Regions from separate parts of the Neobacillus sp. GCM10027624 genome, predicted to be linked through region 2. Evidence: riboswitches for the same ligand, from Rfam matches in the RefSeq annotation. Region 2 holds a riboswitch; each other region holds the start of a gene.
What was found. Region 2 has a riboswitch for S-adenosylmethionine ahead of ACFQZ9_RS23880 (O-methyltransferase). Riboswitches for the same ligand answer to the same signal wherever they lie in the genome.
Positions count from the first base shown of each region.

Region 1: another riboswitch for S-adenosylmethionine. It lies ahead of mtnK (S-methyl-5-thioribose kinase); the one in region 2 lies ahead of ACFQZ9_RS23880 (O-methyltransferase).
Region 3: another riboswitch for S-adenosylmethionine. It lies ahead of ACFQZ9_RS22295 (sugar ABC transporter substrate-binding protein); the one in region 2 lies ahead of ACFQZ9_RS23880 (O-methyltransferase).
Region 4: another riboswitch for S-adenosylmethionine. It lies ahead of ACFQZ9_RS20930 (YezD family protein); the one in region 2 lies ahead of ACFQZ9_RS23880 (O-methyltransferase).

Region 1 is NZ_JBHTHD010000003.1:116,702-121,809, reverse strand. It holds gene ACFQZ9_RS05530 (pyridoxal phosphate-dependent aminotransferase) at 1-1,108, opposite strand, end outside; SAM riboswitch class I at 1,321-1,472, shown strand; gene mtnK (S-methyl-5-thioribose kinase) at 1,571-2,758, shown strand; gene ACFQZ9_RS05520 (PAS domain-containing sensor histidine kinase) at 2,785-3,963, opposite strand; gene ACFQZ9_RS05515 (thiamine pyrophosphate-dependent enzyme) at 4,110-5,108, opposite strand, start outside.
Region 2 is NZ_JBHTHD010000014.1:9,184-14,291, reverse strand. It holds gene ACFQZ9_RS23895 (DUF2238 domain-containing protein) at 1-494, shown strand, start outside; gene ACFQZ9_RS23890 (aspartate kinase) at 549-1,910, opposite strand; gene ACFQZ9_RS23885 (NUDIX hydrolase) at 2,093-2,707, opposite strand; gene ACFQZ9_RS23880 (O-methyltransferase) at 2,843-3,424, opposite strand; SAM riboswitch class I at 3,547-3,655, opposite strand; gene ACFQZ9_RS23875 (homogentisate 1,2-dioxygenase) at 3,759-4,919, opposite strand; gene ACFQZ9_RS23870 (fumarylacetoacetate hydrolase family protein) at 4,935-5,108, opposite strand, start outside.
Region 3 is NZ_JBHTHD010000013.1:258,808-263,915, reverse strand. It holds gene ACFQZ9_RS22305 (ABC transporter permease) at 1-31, opposite strand, end outside; gene ACFQZ9_RS22300 (sugar ABC transporter ATP-binding protein) at 34-1,518, opposite strand; gene ACFQZ9_RS22295 (sugar ABC transporter substrate-binding protein) at 1,608-2,723, opposite strand; SAM riboswitch class I at 2,847-2,955, opposite strand; gene ACFQZ9_RS22290 (MFS transporter) at 3,191-4,366, shown strand; gene yfkAB (radical SAM/CxCxxxxC motif protein YfkAB) at 4,401-5,108, opposite strand, start outside.
Region 4 is NZ_JBHTHD010000012.1:17,799-22,906, forward strand. It holds gene ACFQZ9_RS20920 (diflavin oxidoreductase) at 1-1,237, shown strand, start outside; gene cysI (assimilatory sulfite reductase (NADPH) hemoprotein subunit) at 1,255-2,976, shown strand; SAM riboswitch class I at 3,101-3,203, shown strand; gene ACFQZ9_RS20930 (YezD family protein) at 3,293-3,424, shown strand; gene ACFQZ9_RS20935 (phosphoadenylyl-sulfate reductase) at 3,538-4,254, shown strand; gene cysP (inorganic phosphate transporter) at 4,291-5,108, shown strand, end outside.

The DNA of each region.
Region 1 (5,108 bases), on a different contig from region 2:
ATCCAACACGAACATACCCTTCACCAAAGCTGCCAAAGCCAATCCCGGGCGCAACCATAATATGGGCTTGGTCAAGTAGAAGATTGGCAAATTCCTCAGAAGTAAATCCATTGGGAACCTTTAACCAGGCAAAAAACGATCCTTTCGGTGCCGTTACCTCCCAGCCAATCGTTCTAAGTCCATCAATTAAAATATTCCTTCTACGTTCATACAGTTTGTTTTGCTCCCATACACAATCCTGCGGTCCCGTTAATGCTTCCGCAGCCGCTTCCTGTACGGCGCCAAACAGACTAACATATAAGTGATCCTGCAAAAGCTCAATTGATGAAATGATACTTTCATTTCCTACAGCAAACCCTACACGCCAGCCAGCCATATTATAAGTTTTAGACAATGTATAGATTTCGATTCCAACCTCTTTTGCTCCCTCTACCTGTAAAAAGCTTAAAGGTTTTTCCCCGTCAAAGCCAATTGCACCATAAGCAAAATCATGTACAACGCAAAGATTATGTTCGTTTGCTAGCTTAACGGTTTCAGAGAAAAACTCCTCTGTTGCGGTCGCTCCTGTAGGATTATTCGGATAGTTAAGAAACATTAATTTTGCATTTGTTAAAGCTTCTTGTGATAATTCCTCATAATCAGGTAAAAAATGATTTTTTTCCCTTAAGGGCATTGTAACCATTTTTGCCTGTGCAAGGGCTACCCCGGACCAATAATCCGGATATCCTGGGTCAGGAACTAGGATGGTATCGCCTGGATTTAATAGGCATAACGGTAATTCAACCAAACCTGCTTTTCCGCCAAATAAAATCGCAATTTCTTTGTCGGGGTTAACAGAAACACCATATTCCCTTTGATAAAATTCTGCTGCCGCCTGCTTCAAATATTGAAAACCCTGAAAAGGCGAATATTTATGATTTATCGGTTTCTCGGCGGCTTCTTTTAGCTTCTCAACAATATGTTTTGGGGTTGGTTGATCGGGGTTACCCTGACCTAAATTAATGACATCATGACCTGCTTTAATGTATTGCCCCACTTTTTTTACTAATGACGCAAAAAATTGTTTCGGTAGATTTTCTAATAGATTTGATGGTGGAAAAGTGTTCAAATGTTCTCACCTGCTTAAAAAGTAAATTATTATTGAAATTCTAGTCACAAATGATATTACTTTTATAACGGCTTGTAAAGTAAAAATTTTACTGCTTCCATTTTCGAAGATAGAAAACCTGAATATTATAAATAATTTTTTAAAAATATTGACACTATTATTATATTACTGTTATTATTTCAACATATTGAAAAAAATGAAAATTAGATTTTCTCTTATCACGAGCTGGCTGAGGGATTTGGCCCTTTGAAGCCCAGCAACCGACCGAAATTCCATTGTAAAATGGGGCGCAGCTGCGCCGGGAATCCTCCCACAAGGCACGGTGCTAATTCCAACAGAAAGATTACTTTCTGAGAGATAAGAGGTGCGAAGAACAAAAAACAATTGTCCTTTAGCCTCTTTCAAATGAGAAAGAGGCTTTTTTCGTTTGAAAAAGCCTCTAATAAACAGGAGGAATAAATCATGAGTATTTTAAATCTAGAAGCGTATCAGCCTTTAAAGGAAACCACCGCAATCCAGCTAGCATTAGAACTGAATATATTTGATGCAGAGTCACAACTAACCTGTAAGGAAATTGGGGATGGGAATTTAAACTTAGTTTTTCATCTCGTAGAGCAAAAAAGTAGTAAAAGTATTATTATTAAACAAGCTCTACCTTATGCGAAAGTTGTTGGAGAAAGCTGGCCGTTGACCGTTAAAAGAGCAAAAATCGAAGCCGACGCTTTAAAAATATTTGGTCATCTTGCACCAGCCTACGTTCCGGAAGTTTATTATACCAATGATATATTAGCCGTAACTGTGATGGAGGACCTTTCCCATCTTTCCATTGCAAGAACTGGATTTATCAATGGGGAAACCTATCCTTTAATTTCAAAGCATCTTGGTGAATATCTAGCGAAAACATTATTTTATACCTCCGATTATTCGTTAGGACCAGCGGTAAAAAAGGAGCAAGTACAAAATTTTATTAATCCGGAACTATGCAATATAACAGAAGACCTTATTTTTACGGATCCTTATTATGATGCTGAAACGAATGAATTTGAAGAGGGTTTGCGCGCTGATGTTGAATCCCTTTGGAAAGATGACGAGTTAATCTTTCATGTTTCCGTGTTGAAAAAAAGTTTTTTAACAGAAGCAGAAAATCTACTTCATGGTGATTTGCACACGGGAAGTATGTTCGCAAATAACTCCGAGACAAAAGTGATTGATCCCGAATTTGCTTATTATGGTCCTGCTGGATTTGATATAGGGCAGGTATTTGCAAATTTACTGTTCCAAGTCATTGTTAACAATGATAAACGCAATATCTTTATTAACCATGTCGAGACGGTCTGGAATGTTTTTCATAAAGAATTCAGCCGCCTTTGGGAAGTAGAAAATAAAGAGAAATTAGTAAATACCCAATTATTTTTGAACCACGTTCTCTCAAAATACTTTGAGGATGCCCTTGGATTTGCAGGCTGTGAATTGATTAGAAGAACAATTGGCCTTGCCCATGTGGCCGATTTGGACCGTATTGAAGATGAAAATGTCAGATTAACCGCAAAAAGAAAATCATTGGAATTAGGGACATTACTCATTAAACAGCGGAAGGAAATAAAAGAGCTGACTCAATTTATCACTGTTGTAAAAGAAACGATTAAATAGCAAAAGCAATCCGCCCGGATTGCTTTTCATTTTGAATTTCCTAAGAGTGGAAGGATAATGGTAAAAGTGCTTCCCTTCCCTATTTCACTTTCTATTTGAATGGTTCCCTGATGTTCTTCAATAATCCGGTAACTTACCATTAAACCTAGTCCGGTCCCCCGTTCCTTAGTCGTATAAAAAGGTTCACCTAGTTTTTTTATTTTTTCTTCCGGAATTCCCGCCCCTTCATCGCAAATCGAAATCCGAATTTGGTTATTTTCTGTTTGGTTGATTTTAATTAAGATATTACCGCCATCCGGCATTACTTCTATAGCATTTTTGATAATATTGATAAAAACCTTTTTTAATTGATTCGGTTCACAAAAAATAAGCGGAAGGTTGTTTTCATAACTCGTAATAAATTGTACATTATGCAAGACTGCTTGAGCGTTCAGAAGGTCAACCGTTTCCTTCATTATTTGTTTAATATCTTTTTCCTGAAACCGTTTTGCCTGTGGCTTTGCTAAAATCAAAAACTCATTAATGATTGAATCGATACGCTGTAATTCTGATGTTATAACTTGATAATACATTTCATGTTCTGATTTAATACTGCCTTCAAGTAATTGAATAAAGCCCTTTAAGGCCGTCATTGGATTACGAATTTCATGCGCAATCCCGGCAGCAAGCTCTCCTATTACGTTTAACGTATCGGATTTACGAAGCTGCTCCTGTATTTCCATCTTTTCGGTAATATCTTTAATTACCGTAAAGTTTAAGCCCTCAACAATCTCGTGTTTTGATGAATAATCAAAATATCTTTTTTGGCCTTCTTCTGATTCAATAATAATCGTCGAAGAATGCTTCCCCATATCCATTACTTGTTCAACATGTTTGATGATTTCTTGTTTGAAATTAGTATCACTGAATAATCTAAAAAGATCCTTGCCAATCAAAAGGTCTTTAGAAAGACCAAATATGTCTTCTGCACTGCTATTAAGATCGACAATCTGAAATTGATCATTCCATAAAAGAAGCCCGTCAATCGAATCCTCAAAAATCCTTCTAAACTTCCGTTCACTTTTTTTTAGTTTCCTTAATTCTTCAAGAAATGGATACTTAGGGTTATTTCTATTCCCAACGTGGGTATTCCTATTTTCTTCTATATGTATATTACCTGCTTCATTTATAGGTAAAGCGTTATTTTTCTGAACTTGCTTTTCCACGTATCGCCACCCCACGACTTCCAATAATGTAGCTCCACTCATCATATTATAAGTTTATATATTCTACATTATAGAACAAAAATCCTCTATAGTACTCCTTTTCTACTATAAAAAGGCAAAACGCTAAGCGCTTTGCCTTTCTTCACTTATAACATAGGGTTTTCATGCTTGGCTTTTAACCGCTGCCATCTTTTTTCTACTTCTGCTTCAAATTCTTCTAAAATTGGTTTGTTTTCATCTTTTAAAAGGTGCTTTGTCTTGCCCATATATTTAAGCCAATCAGCAAGTGGAATCCGTTTGTTTTTCTCTTCCGGATTATAGGTAATATTGGTAACTCCCTGTTCCACCTCATAAAGTGGGAAGAAACAGGAGTTTACAGCTTCTTCTACAATGGTTGTACCGTACCGGTCATCCGATTTCCAATTTAATGGACAGGTAATCAAGATTTTCCCATAAACAGTCCCAACATTTTGTGCATACCACTGAGCCTTTGCTCCCTTTTTAATCAAATCTTGCGGGAATGCTTCAGATCCTGTAAACACATATGGAATATTCGTAGCTGCCATGATTTGAGCAGTATCCTTATGATGAAAGGCTTTTCCGCGTTGTGCCTTTCCTACGCCCGATGTGCTCGTCATATGGCCAAGTGGAGTGGAATAAGACATTTGCGAACCCGTATTCATGTAGCCTTCATTATCATATTCAAGCATGATCAGTTTATGACCGCGAAGGGCTGTACCAATTGCTGAGCCCATTCCAATATCCATTCCGCCGTCACCAGTAATCATAACAAATGTGGCATCATCCGATACTTGAATTTCCCCCCTGCGCTTCAATTCCATAAAGGCTTCAACTGTTCCCGAAAGCGTAGCTGCCCCGTTTTGGAATAAATTGTGCATCATCGTTTGCTTATGTGAACTATGCGGATAAGCAGTAGTCGTAACATAGGCACAGCCAGTTTGGAAAAGCGTGACAATATCGCCTTCAATTCCTTTAAAAAACAGTTCAAGACCTGCGAAAATTCCACAGCCTGGGCAGGCTCCATGGCCGGAGGCAATTCGTTTCGGTTTACCTGTTAAGGCTCGGAGCGGCGGGATTTTCACCTTTAATTTATTTGTTTCTTCATCCATTTTAACTTCAATTAA
Region 2 (5,108 bases):
GTGCAACATTTAAATCTACCGTAGCGATTGGCGGTATTGTCTGTGGTGCGATTCCGCTTCTTTTAGCCTTATTTACAAAGCTCCAATTTAATTTACCCATCGTATTTTCCTATTTAATCTTCTTGATTGGTTCGCAATATTTAGGGTCGATACGGGGATGGTATGGCCTTGGCTGGTGGGACACCTTTATGCATTTTATCAGCGGCGGAATCCTTGCATTTGCAGCGATTGCTTTATATGAGCGACTTATTCATCGAAATGCAGGAGATGCGATTTCCCCTTGGTTTGTCTTTTTGTATACCCTATCTTTTGCTGCCCTCGGCGGAGTCCTATGGGAAGTTTATGAATTCAGCTGTGATCAATTTTTGGGCATGACCCTGCAAGGCGGCGGAAATACAGACACGATGACAGATTTGATTGCCGATACTGCGGGAGGGCTCGCCATCGCCATTTGGGCTGGAATTCGAACAAAAATAAAATTAAACAAGAAATGAAAAAGCAGACCTAAAATAGATCTGCTTTTTCTCTCCATGTGATGTATGTAACTTTTAAACCATCACGGCTACAAAGAATTCATCATAAAGTGCTTGAACGGCTCTTTTTTCTTCGACTTCTTTTACCCCAAACATCATACTTACTTCGGATGATCCTTGGTTAATCATTTCGATATTAATTTTTGCCTTTGCTAAAGCTTTTGATGCCCTGGCCATTGTTCCCACATTCCTGCGCATGCCCTCACCAACCACCATAATCAGGGCCAGGCTGTGTTCAAATTTAACTAAATCAGCATTAAGGTCTGTTTCAATACGTCTTTTAATTTCTTCCTCCATCCCTGGAGCAAGCTGATTCTCTCTTAAAATCACCGAGATATCATCAATACCGGAAGGAGTGTGTTCATAGGATAGGCCAAACTCCTCTAGAATACCAAGAAGCTTGCGGCCAAACCCAACCTCTCGATTCATTAAATACTTACTTACATAAATACTGCAGAAGCCTTCATCACTGGCAATTCCGATAACTGGACCGTTTGTATTATCGCGTTCATAAACAATTCTTGTACCGGGTGCAGATGGATTATTTGTATTTTTGATATTCACTGGGATTCCTGCACGGAAGGCCGGAACAAGCGCTTCATCATGAAGAACAGAAAATCCTGCATAGGAAAGCTCACGCATTTCACGATATGTCAATTCTTTGATCTCCTTTGGGTGGCTCACTAATGACGGATTAACGGAATAAACGGCATCCACATCGGTAAAGTTTTCATAAAGATCGGCCTTTAAAGCATTGGCAAGGATTGAACCGGTAATATCTGATCCGCTTCGTGAAAAGGTAAATACATCCCCTTCCTTGCTATAGCCAAAAAATCCTGGGAATACTAAAATTCCTCGTCGATCATGAAGTGAGGCTAATTTTGAATATGATTCCGGTAGAGTTTGGGCATTTCCTGGCTCATCACTGACAAGAAGTCCTGCATCCTTAGGATCAACATAAGAGGCATCGACACCTTGCGATTGGAAATAGGCAGCAACTAATTTTGCGTTGTTATCCTCTCCGCTAGCCTTCATTAAATCCATAAACCGTTCAGGATTACTCTTATCCGAGGAAACTCTTCTTTTTAGGTCATTCTCAATTTCATGAATGACATCTGAAGAAATGGCTAATTCTTCAGCAATTAACGCATATCTTGCAACTACAGCAGCTAATTTTTCTTTTGGATCCTGATTCTGCAAGGAAAGTTCAGCACACTCAATCAATAAATCCGTTACCTTCTCATCTTCAGAAAATCTTTTTCCTGGTGCCGAAACGACTACTACCTTCCGGGCAGGGTCTGAAACAACAATCTGGAAAACCTTCTCTAATTGTTTTCCTGATGCTAAAGACGATCCTCCAAATTTAACGACCTTCATTTCTTACAACTCCTAATCTTTAAAAATATAATCTTAATTTTATTCTAATTCTGAAAATAATCAATAGTTTTTTTCCTCCCATTGAGGACATTTGTTTATTTGCAGTGGACATTAATACAATTAGACCAAAAAAGTAGTAAAATTTCAACTATTAAAGCCCACTGTTTTCCTATAAATAAAATTTAACGAATGAGTTCAATAAAATGAAAAAGAATCTTGGCAGTTAATCCCCATATAACCTTTTCTTCATAAATATAGAAATATTCGTCCAATCCTCTTGTCCGCCATTTATAATTTTCTCCCCCCGGAATTAACTCCAACGGAAAGTTTTTCTCCGGTTCAACTTTAAAATTCAAATTGTAAACTTCAGGATTATTATTTAAGAAAAAGGAAATGGGTACCGAAAAAACATCCCCCACTTCAGCTGGATTAGGTTGTATCGATTCAGGACAATCAATAAATCCAGCGAAGGGATAAATAATCATACCAAACTGTGAAACCATATAATCCAAAGGAAATACTTTCGAGATATTTTCTCTTTTTATTCCAAGTTCCTCAAGGGTTTCCCGTATTGCCGCTCCTTTCTCATCAGAATCGTCAGAATCAATCCTTCCGCCTGGGAAACAAATTTCTCCCGGCTGTCTCCTGAGCTCCATTGACCGGACTTCAAACAGGATATGGATTCCATCCTCTTTTTGAATAAGAGGTAAAAGTACTGCATACTTGGAAAATTTTTCACTTCCCAGTATGGTCGGAGTATGTGTTTTTAATTTATGATGAATAAATTCCAAATCCATAAATTTCACCTCTTTTGTTTCACTCAACTTGATATACTGCTATCAAGTATTCCCTGTCATAGAGATATTGTTATTTTAATTTTAGACAAGATTCATGGTAGAAATTACTCTTTCAGTTCAAATTTCTTAATAAACTCATATATTGGTCTTGATTGCCAGTAACAGCCCGGTCGACCAATCCATTTCTGTTATCACCAAATCATCTCGTTTTCGGAGTGTATCAACCAGTTTAGGGGCTTTGATTCTATATTCTTCCGGCACTCTTCCATCGGGAAGCAAATCATGAATCACATAAAACCCTCCCACATTTAAATGATCTAAGGTTTTATCAAGTAGCTCGAATTTCCCCGGCCAGGTGTCAGCAAAAATAAAATCAAATTGCTCCGACATTTTTTGAATAAAAGCCGCTCCGTCCTCGCAACGGAATGACACTCTCCTGTCTTGCCCGAGGTACCTCTTAGCAATAGATTGCACACTCGCATCTATGTCAACCGTCGTAAGCCTGCTGTCACTATCCATTCCCTCAATAATCCATGAAGCAGATGCCCCTGCTCCCGTTCCCAGCTCTAAGAAATTTCCTTTAGATTTTGAGGAAGCCAATCCTTTTAGCAAAAACCCTGTTTTTCTGTCACAGGACTGTTCAAAGCCAATCCCCTTAGAGTCTTGTAATATTTTCGCGTAAGCAACTGGTGCTTGCAAAACTTTGCTTTCCTCCATGACGATCCCCCCTTTTATAATAGATGTATTCTGATTGTTTCATTGAATACGACAATAACTTTACAAAATAAAAAATAAAAAGGCCTCTTGTCATAAGAGGCCTTTGGATAAACGATACCGACCTCTTATCTCCCAGAGTATGTCTACTCTGTTGGAATTAGCACCTTCCTGAAATAATCAGGGGTTGCTGAGGTTTCGCAGGGCCAGTCCCTCCACCTCTCTGGATAAGAATAAATTTTATGGAATTTATTTCATTTGCCAATAAGTATCGCACAGTTTTTACAAAAAGACAATACTTTTACACCATAATAATTCTGAGAGTTTAAAATATTTATTACTTTTTTTCCACCCAAGAGTACATATAATCAAGATCTTCAACTGCAGCTGCGGCTTTTACAACCTTCAATGGATGAAACGTGTCAATCATAACAGCTAGTTCCAATGTTTCTTTTTTGCCAATGCTTGCTTCTGTTTTCCCAGGATGAGGCCCATGCGGGATGCCACTTGGGTGAAGCGTTATCGAGCCCTCTTGAATCCCCTTTCTACTCATAAAATTACCGTCAACATAATAGAGGAGCTCATCACTATTCACATTGCTATGGTAATATGGTGCCGGTATTGACTGCGGATGATAATCATATAATCTTGGCACAAAGGAACATACCACAAAATTATTTCCTTCGAAGGTCTGGTGAACAGGCGGCGGCTGATGGACCCTTCCCGTAATCGGTTCGAAATCCTCTATATTAAACGCCCAAGGATAGAGGTACCCATCCCAGCCAACCACATCGAGCGGATGATGGCCAAGGATATGTGAATGGATATTTCCTCTTGATTTCGTTAAGACCTCAAACTCGCCCTTTTGATTAAACGTCTGTAACGACTCCGGACCACGGATATCCCGCTCGCAAAACGGACTATGTTCCAAAAGCTGCCCGTATTCATTACGATACCTTTTTGGTGTTGTAATTTGGCTAAAGGATTCTACAAACAGCATTTTAGTCGTTTCATTTCCATTTGGAATCACTCGATGAATTGTTCCAATTGGGATTACTAAATAATCCCCCGGCCGGTAAGAAATCGTTCCAAACATCGTCTCAAGCTTTCCGGAACCATGGTGAATAAAGAGCATTTCATCGCCATCGCCGTTTCGATAAAAGCTAGGCATTCCTTCCGTCACATTTGCAGTTCCAATCAGCAAATCCTGATTACCTAAAATGTACTGTCTTCCTGTTAGCGCATTTCCATGCTTGGATACGTTGCCGGTAAAAAAATGACGGTGCCGTAAACTTGGCTGGTCTTCATATTCCGGCAAAAAACTCGTAACTAATTCCGATTTCACTACTTCGGTAGGCATGTATTCATGATATAAAATCGACTGAGTTCCCGAAAACCCGCGTGTCCCCATCACCTGCTCGCGGTAAAGGCTGCCATCTTCCTTCTTATGGATTGTATGACGTTTATGGGGAATCTTGCCCATCTGACGATAAAACATCCGGCCACCTCATTTCTATCCCTCTTTAATCGTATTCTTTAAAACCCCTAATTTTTCAATCTCAAGCTCTACACGATCTCCGGGCTTTAACCAGCGGTGCACCTTAGGGCCAAGCTCAAGAATACACCCTGTCCCAACAGTCCCAGACCCGATGATTTCCCCGGGGTATAGTGTCACTCCTTTGGAGGC
Region 3 (5,108 bases), on a different contig from region 2:
CTTGTGTCTTAGTTGTAATATTTGCTTCCATTATTACCTGCCTCCTGTTGAATAGAATAAAAGCTCTTCTTCTGTTGTTGATTTCGTTTCCAATTCCTTTACCGCCCGTCCATCATATAAACAATAGACCCGATTCGTGATGCCGATGATTTCGGAAAGCTCTGAAGTTGCATAAAGAATGGCCTTCCCGCGATTCGCCAATTCTGCAATTAAATCAAAAATATCCTTCTTTGCGCCAACATCTACCCCTTTAGTTGGTTCGTCAAAAATATAAACATCCGCTTCGGCAACGAGCCATTTCCCAATTGCAACCTTTTGTTGATTCCCTCCAGAAAGGTTTTGTACCTTTGTTTCCTCTGATGGCGTTTTAATTCCAAGGCGTTGAATAAATTGTTTAGCATTTTCCTTCTCTTTTTTTCGATCAACAAAACCCAACATTTTCGTAAATCGGTTTAAATTTGCAGCCGTTAAATTCGTTTCAACGGACTCAAGGACTAGAATCCCCTCTTTGCGCCTTTCCTCCGGCACTAACGCTACCCCGTTCACTACTGCATCATGTGGACTGCGCAGTTTCAGCTTTTTGCCATGTAGAATAATTTCGCCCGTGGTCAATTTTTCCGAACCAAACAACGCCTTACATAGTTCGGTTTTTCCTGCCCCCACTAATCCGGCAAGCCCGACAATTTCTCCCGATTTCACATGCAGCGTTAAATCGCGGATTTTATCTTGATCTGAAACTCCGTTTACCTCAAGAACAATGTTTCCAATTTGAGTAGGTAGTTCGGGGAACTGCTCCTCCAACTTTTGGCCCAGCATCTTCTCCACAACTTTATTTTGCGTTGTTTCCGCTATTCTTTCTGTCGCGACCCATTCACCGTTTCTCATAATGGTAATTTCATCGCAGATTCCGAATATTTCCGGAAGGCGGTGGGAGATAAAAATAATCCCAACATTTTGTTTTTGTAGATCCCGGATGATTCGGAACAGCTCTGTTGTTTCGGTATGGCTTAACGGTGCTGTCGGCTCATCTAAAATTAAAAATTTACATTGCTGGGAGATTGCCCGTGCAATTAAAACCATTTGTTTTTCCGCAAGTGACAGCTCGCTAACCAGCTTTTTCATAGAAATTTCAATGTTCATGCCTGCTAATATTACAGCCGCTTTTTCATGGAGTTCCTTCCATTTAATTATCTGCTTTTTGCCCATACTATGAACTGTTTCAAGCAGCATGATATTTTCGGCAACCGTTAAGTAGGGGATAAGTGCAGTGTCTACTTCTTGATAAACAATTTGAATCCCGGCATCTTGTGCATTTTTTGGCGTGCGAATGTCCTGCTTTTGACCATTCATCGCAATTTCACCTGAATAGTGGCCGTAAGCACCGGAAAGCACCTTCATTAATGTGGATTTACCGGCACCATTCGCCCCAATCAAAGCATGTACTTTTCCGGTTTCCATTGAAAAATGAACATGATTTAACGCTTTTACCCCAGGGAACTCAATTGATATGTTGCTCATTTCTAATGTTGTCTTTTCCAACGTGTTATCCCCCTTTCAAGAAAACACTCTCTTCATCAACTGAAAAAGAGAGTGTAACCAGAACTGCTTTATTTCTTATAATGATCTTTTAGAGTCTTCATCCAATCCTCTTCAAATGCAGTAGATTGACCCCATCCCGGTATTATATCTGCTAGATTGACCATATTAACCGGCTGTTTAGACTTTTGCAAATCACTTTGAGATACAAGCGACGCTTCAAGGTCATATGATTTTGGAGTTTCTTCTTTTGCTAGTTTCTTTGCTAGTATTCTCATATCAACGGCACCAATCAATTTAGGATCAACGGCAGCCGTAGACTTCCAAGCACTACCTTGGCGCTGAATTTCTTGTAAATCGGAATTGGAAACATCAATTCCATAGATTTTTACTTCTTCACGGCCTGCTTCTTTCAAGGCACGTGCGGCACCGATTGCGAATGCATCCCATGTAGCAAAAATCGCATCTAATTTGCCTTTTGGATATTTATTAAGCATCGCGGCAACTGCATTTTGCGTTTGGACACTTGTATCAGCAGCGGCTACTCCAAAGCGGTCAACCTCTTTGATACCAGGATTTTTCTTAAGAACATCTTGATAAATCTTATTTCTTCTTACCATTGCCGGGAATCCGTCTACCCAAAGATATGCAATATTAGCTTTTCCGTTTGTATCTTTTACTAATTGATTAAGGGTTAATTGCGCTAGCTTTTCATCATCTTGAGAAGTTAACGTGACACCATCCACATCCGCTAGTTTTGGATTTGAGTCGAAGGTAACAACGCTTTTCCCTTTTTCAACAATCTTCTTCACATCATTGACGGTTGCATCATCATCTCCATGCGAAATAATGTAACCATCATAGTTTTGATCCAATGCTTGGTTAATCGCATCATGGAATTTTGCAGTATCTCCATTAGCCGTAAATACATCGACTTGGAAGCCAAGTGCTTCCCCTTCTTGCTTGGCACCAGCTAAAAATTGTGCTGTATGATCGTCTCCACCGATTTTACGGATGACCTTAATTTTAAAATGATTTCCCTTGGCATATGCAGCTGGTACGCCTTTTAATGAAACATTTTTGTCTCCGCTTGCTTGTTTTGTTGTACCCCCGGAAGCACAGCCTGTTAAAAGCAGTGTAGCGGCTAGTGCTGAAACGAGTGTACTTTTTAATAGATTTTCCCCCATCTTTCATGCTCCCCCTTTTTTCTATTGCTGTCCTATACCAAGTTGGAGGGTCCCTTTTTCTGAAAAATAAAAAACCTCTCTGAAAAGAGAGGTTTAAAATCACTAGTAAAAGGGATTTCTCCTCTCTTATCTCTCAAAACAACTAATTGTTTTGCAGGATTTAGCACCAATTCCGATTAGGAACGGTTGCTGGGCATCATAGGGCCAGTCCCTCTGCCACTCTTGATAAGAGAACGCAATATTATATGAATCTAGTTTTTATAATAAACTTATTTTAACTCCTATTATCAAATTGTCAATAGTGTTTTGAATATTTTTAATAGAATAACTTTAACTATTTCTAATGAAACTTTAATTGTAATAAAATTAAATTCGGCACTATAATATTTAGATAAACGAAATATTTTTAGAAAGAAGTGCTAATTATCGTGTATCAACAGGAAAGTGCAAAGCGAAACCTAAGGATCATGTGGTTTGCCAACTTTTTTGTTGGCGGCAGCATGACGATGGTGCTGCCTTTTATTTCACTATATATTGAGTCGATGGGGAACTTTTCAGAAAAATATGTTCAGCACTGGGCTGGATTAACGTTCGGTATCACCTTTGTGTCCGCTTTTATCTTCTCACCTATTTGGGGAAAAGTTGGCGACCGGTTTGGCAGAAAAAAAATTCTCATTTATTCCGGAGTAGGAATGGGAACCTCCATTTTACTAATGGGGTTTGCCCACACTGTTTTTCAATTATTTATGCTCCGCTTCTTTATGGGGTTTTTCTCTGGTTTTATTTCCATGTCTCAGGCATACATTTCTACTCAGACACCGAAAAATATTGCTGGAAGAGTATTGGGGACACTTCAGACAGGCAGTATTACCGGTTCCTTATTGGGTCCTATGCTTGGGGGTGTTTTAGCGGATTCACTCGGCTATGCAACCTCTTTTAAATGGACATCTATTTCCATTTTCATTTCAGCCTTTTTGGTTATATTCACCAAAGAGTTCCGCATTGAAGCCAACAAAAGCACGAAATCTCATTACTCAAGTAAAGAGGTTTTAATGCATATCATAAAAAACCCTGTTTTTTTAACGGTTATTTTACTTTCATCTCTTGAACAGATTGCTCATTTTAGTGTTCAGCCGATTCTTTCTTTATTTGTCAGTGACCTGCACGGAAAAACAAATGTGGCATTTTATTCTGGAATTGCTTTCTCCGCAGCTGGCCTGGGAAACTTGATGATGACGAAACGATGGGGGAAAATCTCGGACAAGTACGGCTATACGAAAATCTTAATTACCCTACTCTTGGCGGCGGGACTAATCTATTTACCAGGGGCCGCTGTCACACAGTTTTGGCAGCTGGTTATCATCCGTTTTGTTCTTGGCGTTTTAATCGGCGGCGTGGTTCCAACTCGAATTGCTTATATCCGGCAGGAAGCACCGATTGCAATGCAAGGAGAGGTGCTTGGTTATAATACAAGTTTTCGTTTTTTCGGAAATATTATCGGACCGATGCTCGGTGGTTTTATTTCCGGAACTTTTGGATATTCCGCCGTATTTATCAGTACAAGCGCCTTACTTATTATTAGTGGGTTGATTTTATTTGCTGCTGTCCACTATCAGCCAAAGCTTTTAAAGCATACAGCATAGGCCGCATGTGAAAACATACGGCCTTTTCTAATCGCTATTTTGCTATTTTCGCTTCTAAACTAGTAAAATCAATCTCTTTATAATAACTGTTCTTCACTAAAATATTCGGACCAAGACAAGAAACCGCCGGACAGTGACAATTCAATTCATTTGCGATACTTGAAGTTTGCCAAGCTTGATAGGCATCCTCAAGCCTTGTCGTTTGAATATTTCCAAGCGCCGGGGTATCGCCAAAATCCGTGACAATAATATCACCGTTGAAAATGTTTACATTTAAACGTGAACGGCCGTCAGGATCATTTCTCACGGTAACATTTTTGCTTTCGTATAGTCGTCGCAAAAGATTCATATCCTCTTGGTTATGGCTGCAAGGATAGAATGGCAGCGTCCCAAACAGCATCCACACATTTTCATCTCTAATGTCTAGTAAATGATGGATCGCCCCTCGAATTTCGTCCAGTGTTAATGTCTCAAGATTGCTGGCAAAATCACTTGGGTACATCGGGTGCACTTCATGACGCTGGCAAAGCATTTCCTCAACAATTTGCCGGTGAATTTTTTCTAAATGAGGCAATGTCCGTTTATTCAACATCGTTTCCGCCGATACCATTACTCCCGACTTTACGAGTTCACGGCTGTTTTCTATCATTCTTTCAAAGTATTTTTCTCGTTGACTGTATTCAGGCTGCTTTTCCATTCTGGCAAAGCCTCCTTCTACAAAGTCATCTATCGTTCCCCAGTT
Region 4 (5,108 bases), on a different contig from region 2:
TGAACCAGCTGCAGAATGGCTGGAAGGCGTTCTTAGCAGCCTAAAGGATGCTCAAGGTGCAGGCGCTGCTGAAGCCGCCGCTGCTGCCAGCACCCTGCAAACAACTGAATCCGTATACTCAAGAACGAATCCATTTAAAGCGGAAGTGCTTGATAACATCAATCTGAATGGTCGGGGATCGAATAAAGAAACGCATCACCTCGAACTTTCACTTGAAGGGTCTGGTCTTACGTTTGAGCCAGGAGATAGTTTAGGCGTATATCCTGAAAATGATCCGGCTTTAGTTGAGCAGCTTCTAACTGAATTAAAATGGTCCAAAGAAGACCAAGTAACCGTAAAACAAGGCGATGTTCGCACCCTTCAAGAAGCGTTCCAATCATACTATGAGATTACGACTTTAACAAAACCGCTTCTTGAAAAAATTGCACAGCTTTCCACAAATGGGGAAGTAAAAGAGCTTGTTGCGCCAGGAAATGAAGAAAAATTAAAAGAGTACATCAATGGACGTGATGTATTAGATTTAGTCCGTGACTTTGGCCCTTGGGGTAATTCAGCACAGGAGTTTGTCTCGGTTCTTCGTAAAATTCCGGTTCGTCTCTATTCAATTGCGAGCAGTTTAGCTGCTAATCCGGATGAAGTACATTTGACAATCGGTGCGGTCCGTTATGAGGCAAATGGCAGGGAAAGAAAAGGCGTTGCCTCCACGTATGTAGCAGATCGTCTGGAGTCCGGGGATCATGTATCTGTTTTCATTCAGCAAAATGAAAACTTTAAATTGCCTAAAAATCCTGAGACACCAATCATCATGGTTGGACCTGGTACAGGTGTGGCACCGTTCCGTTCCTTTATTCAAGAACGTGAAGAAAACGGTGCAGAAGGGAAATCATGGTTGTTCTTCGGTGACCAACATTTCGTGACCGATTTCCTATATCAGACTGAAATGCAAAAATGGCTGAAAAATGGGGCACTGACAAAGTTGGATGTTGCTTTTTCAAGGGATACAGAAGAAAAAGTATATGTACAACACAGAATGCTTGAGCAAAGCAAAGAGCTATATACATGGCTTGAAGAGGGTGCAGTTGTATACATCTGCGGAGATGAAAAACATATGGCACATGACGTCCATAATACCTTTATTGAAATTATCGCAAAAGAAGGCGGCTTAAGCCGTGAAAAAGCAGAAGAATATCTGGCTGAAATGCAGCAGCAAAAACGTTATCAGCGTGATGTATACTGAGAGGAGTTTTTTTAAAAATGGTAAATCAAGTTTTAAAAGCGCCGGACGGTAAACCAAGCGATGTTGAGCGAATTAAAGTTGAAAGTGACTATCTGCGCGGCACGCTGAAAGAAGTAATGCTTGATCGAATTAGCGCTGGTATTCCCGATGATGATAACCGTCTAATGAAACATCATGGCAGTTATTTGCAGGATGACCGTGATCTTCGAAACGAGCGTCAGAAACAAAAATTAGAACCTGCATATCAGTTCATGCTGCGGGTTCGTGCTCCAGGTGGAGTAGTAACACCGGATCAATGGCTTGTTTTAGACGGACTTGCCGACAAGAATGCCAACGGAACGATCAAACTGACAACAAGACAATCCTTTCAATTCCATGGAATCTTAAAATGGAACATGAAAAACACGATCCAGGAAATTCATAAATCCCTGTTAACCACTCTTGCAGCATGCGGAGACGTGAACAGGAACGTAATGTGTAATCCGAATCCGTATCAATCCGAGATTCATGCGGAAGTGTATGAATGGGCTAAATATTTGAGTGATTATTTATTGCCGCGTACACGGGCTTATCATGAAATCTGGCTCGATGAAGAAAGAGTGGCCGGTACGCCGGAAGTGGAAGAAGAGGTTGAACCATTATATGGACTAACATATTTGCCTCGTAAGTTTAAAATCGGAATTGCCGTTCCACCTTCAAATGATATTGACGTCTTTTCGCAAGACCTAGGATTAATTGCGGTTGTTGAGGACGGAAAACTAGCTGGTTTTAACGTGGCAATCGGTGGTGGTATGGGCAGTACTCATGGTGACAAAGCGACCTATCCACAGGTAGCAAAAGTGATTGGTTTCGTGACACCGGATAAAATTGTCGAGCTAGCGGAAAAAACAATTACGATTCAGCGCGATTACGGTAACCGTTCTATCCGAAAAAATGCCCGCTTTAAATACACAGTGGACCGCCTTGGTTTAGAAACGGTTAAGGAAGAATTGGAAAACCGCCTTGGCTGGAAGCTGGATGAAGCAAAACACTACCATTTTGATCATAATGGCGACCGTTATGGATGGGTAGAAGGTGTTGGCGGCAATTGGCATTTCACCCTGTTTGTCCAAAATGGCCGGGTGGCAGACTTCCCTAATTACAAGTTAAAAACTGGCTTACAAGAAATCGCCAAAGTTCATACTGGAGATTTCCGTTTGACACCAAATCAAAACTTAGTGATTGCCAATGTATCCAGCCAGAATAAGAAAAAGATTTCCGAACTAATGGATCAATACGGATTAACTGATGGCCATAATCAATCAGCGCTTCGCCGTAACTCCATGGCATGTGTGGCTCTGCCAACCTGCGGCTTGGCAATGGCGGAAAGTGAGCGCTACTTACCGGGACTAATTGATAAAATCGAAGAGATTGTTGATGAAAACGGCCTTCGCGACGAAGAAATTACGCTTCGAATGACCGGCTGTCCGAATGGATGTGCCAGACCGGCACTTGCTGAAATAGCCTTAATCGGAAAAGCCGTCGGGAAATATAATTTGTATCTTGGTGCTGCTTTTGATGGAAGCCGTCTAAACAAAATGTACCGTGAAAACATTGGCGAAGCGGAAATTCTGAGCGAGCTTCGTATGCTTCTTTCCCGTTATGCGAAAGAGCGCCATGATGGGGAGCATTTTGGTGACTTTGTCATTCGTGCGGAAATTATCAAAGCGACAACGGACGGGACGAATTTCCACGATTGATTGAAACAGAATCAATTAAAATCGTAATCTTAAAAATTGCGAAACAGAATTTTAAGAATTTTTTAAACGGATTATTGACAAATCCTATAGGTATGGTAGGATATAAAATATAAATTAAATAAATCGCTTATCTAGAGCGGCTGAGGGACTGGCCCGTTGAAGCCCGGCAACCTACAAAAGAAAGGTGCCAATTCCTGCAAAATGGAATCCATTTTGAAAGATAAGGTGTTACACAGAAGTATGAACGCCTTTTCCAAATGGGGAGGGCGTTTTTTGAAAGGCGGCGAATCAGCTGAAACCATCTGAGTGGGAAGAAATTACTTCACATCTTGAGAAAATGCTTGAAACATTGAATTTCGGATCAATCACACTTGTTGTCCAGGATGGAAAAGTAGTGCAAATAGAGAAAAACGAAAAGGTTCGTCTACAAACCAATAAGAAACGCTGACTAGAAAAACTAGAGGCAGTCTTCACTTTAACCGGTGGCAGACTGCCTTTTTTAAAAAGAAAAAGGCGGAGCTAAGTGAAAAATTGTTTTTTAAAGGAAGGAGTTTTCCCAAGATGACAAAAGCTGTGACCTATGAAAACTGGAATCAGATCTCAGGCAACTTTCAAACAGAGGATGAAACAAAAGGGGCCCGTGCTGTCTTAGAGTGGGCTTACCAAAATTATTCCGAAGACAAAATCGTCTATGCCTCAAGCTTCGGTGCAGAAGCAATTGTATTAATTGACCTGATTCAGCAGGTAAAACCGGATGCCCATATTGTTTTTTTAGATACAGGCCTGCATTTTCCGGAAACCTATGATGTCATTGATAAAATTGAAGCCCGCTTTCCTTCTCTAAGAATAGAGCGGAAGCAGCCAGCCTTGAATCTAGATGAACAAAGAGAGCAGTATGGGTCGGCGCTATGGAAGAAAGACCCGAATCTTTGCTGCCAAATTAGAAAAGTGATTCCGTTAAGAGAGACCTTAACGACGAAAGAAGCTTGGATCTCGGGACTTCGCCGGGAACAATCTCCAACGCGCAAGGATACACAATTCCTTAATAAGGATGAAAAATTTGAAAATATTAAAATCTGCCCGCTCATTCACTGGACGTGGGATGAGGTTTGGGCGTACATCCGTGAAAAAGATCTTCCGTATAATCAATTGCATGATCAAAACTATCCAAGTATTGGATGTTTCCCTTGTACACAACCGGTTGCGGCAGATGGAGATTCCCGTGCAGGGAGATGGTCCGGAAGTGGGAAAACTGAGTGTGGTTTGCACACAAAGTAAGTTGAACTTTAATCCGGGAGAAGGGAGGTCATCCTGATGCTTACAATCATTGCCATTACCATCGGTTTATTTTTTGCAGTAAATATTGGAGCTAGCGGTGCAGCTGCCTCAATGGGAATTTCATACGGGGCAGGAGTAGTAAAAAAGCGGGTCGCACTATTTCTTTGCGCCATTGCCGTTTTTTTCGGTGCATGGCTAGGCGGCGGTGAAGTAGTAAAAACAATTGGCGGTGGAATTGTTCCTAGCAGCACTTTTACTGTTGCGATTGCGTTAATTGTTTTAGCATCAGCGGCGTTATCACTGTTTTTAGCCAATATATTTGGCATACCGCTTTCGACCAGTGAAGTTGCAGTTGGGGCAGTGGTTGGAGCCGGGGTGGTTTACCAATCCGTATTTGTCGGCAAGTTCATCTGGATTGCGATGTTCTGGCTGCTTACACCGTTTGCTGCCTTTGTGATTGCCATTCTCGCGGCAACCATTTTAAAAATAAAGTTTATCAAACGATTGATTGAAAAGCCGAAAGCAGGACCGTTTTTAGCGATTCTAGTTGTCTTTATGGGATTGTTTGAAGCTTTTTCAGCTGGAATGAACAATGTGGCGAATGCGGTAGGCCCGCTCGTAGCTGCAAAATTGATGTCCACTGGTGATGCCATTCTTTGGGGCGGCTTAGCTGTAGCGTTAGGAGCAATTCTTTTTGGACACCGCGTGCTTGAAACAAACGGGAAAAAAATTACGAAGCTTAAGCTCGAAGAGGGTTGTGTGATTTCAGGAACGGGAGCAAGCATTGTTACAATTGCCTCTTTATTCGGGATTCCAGTTCCGTTAACGCAAATCACGACGTCTTCGATTATTGG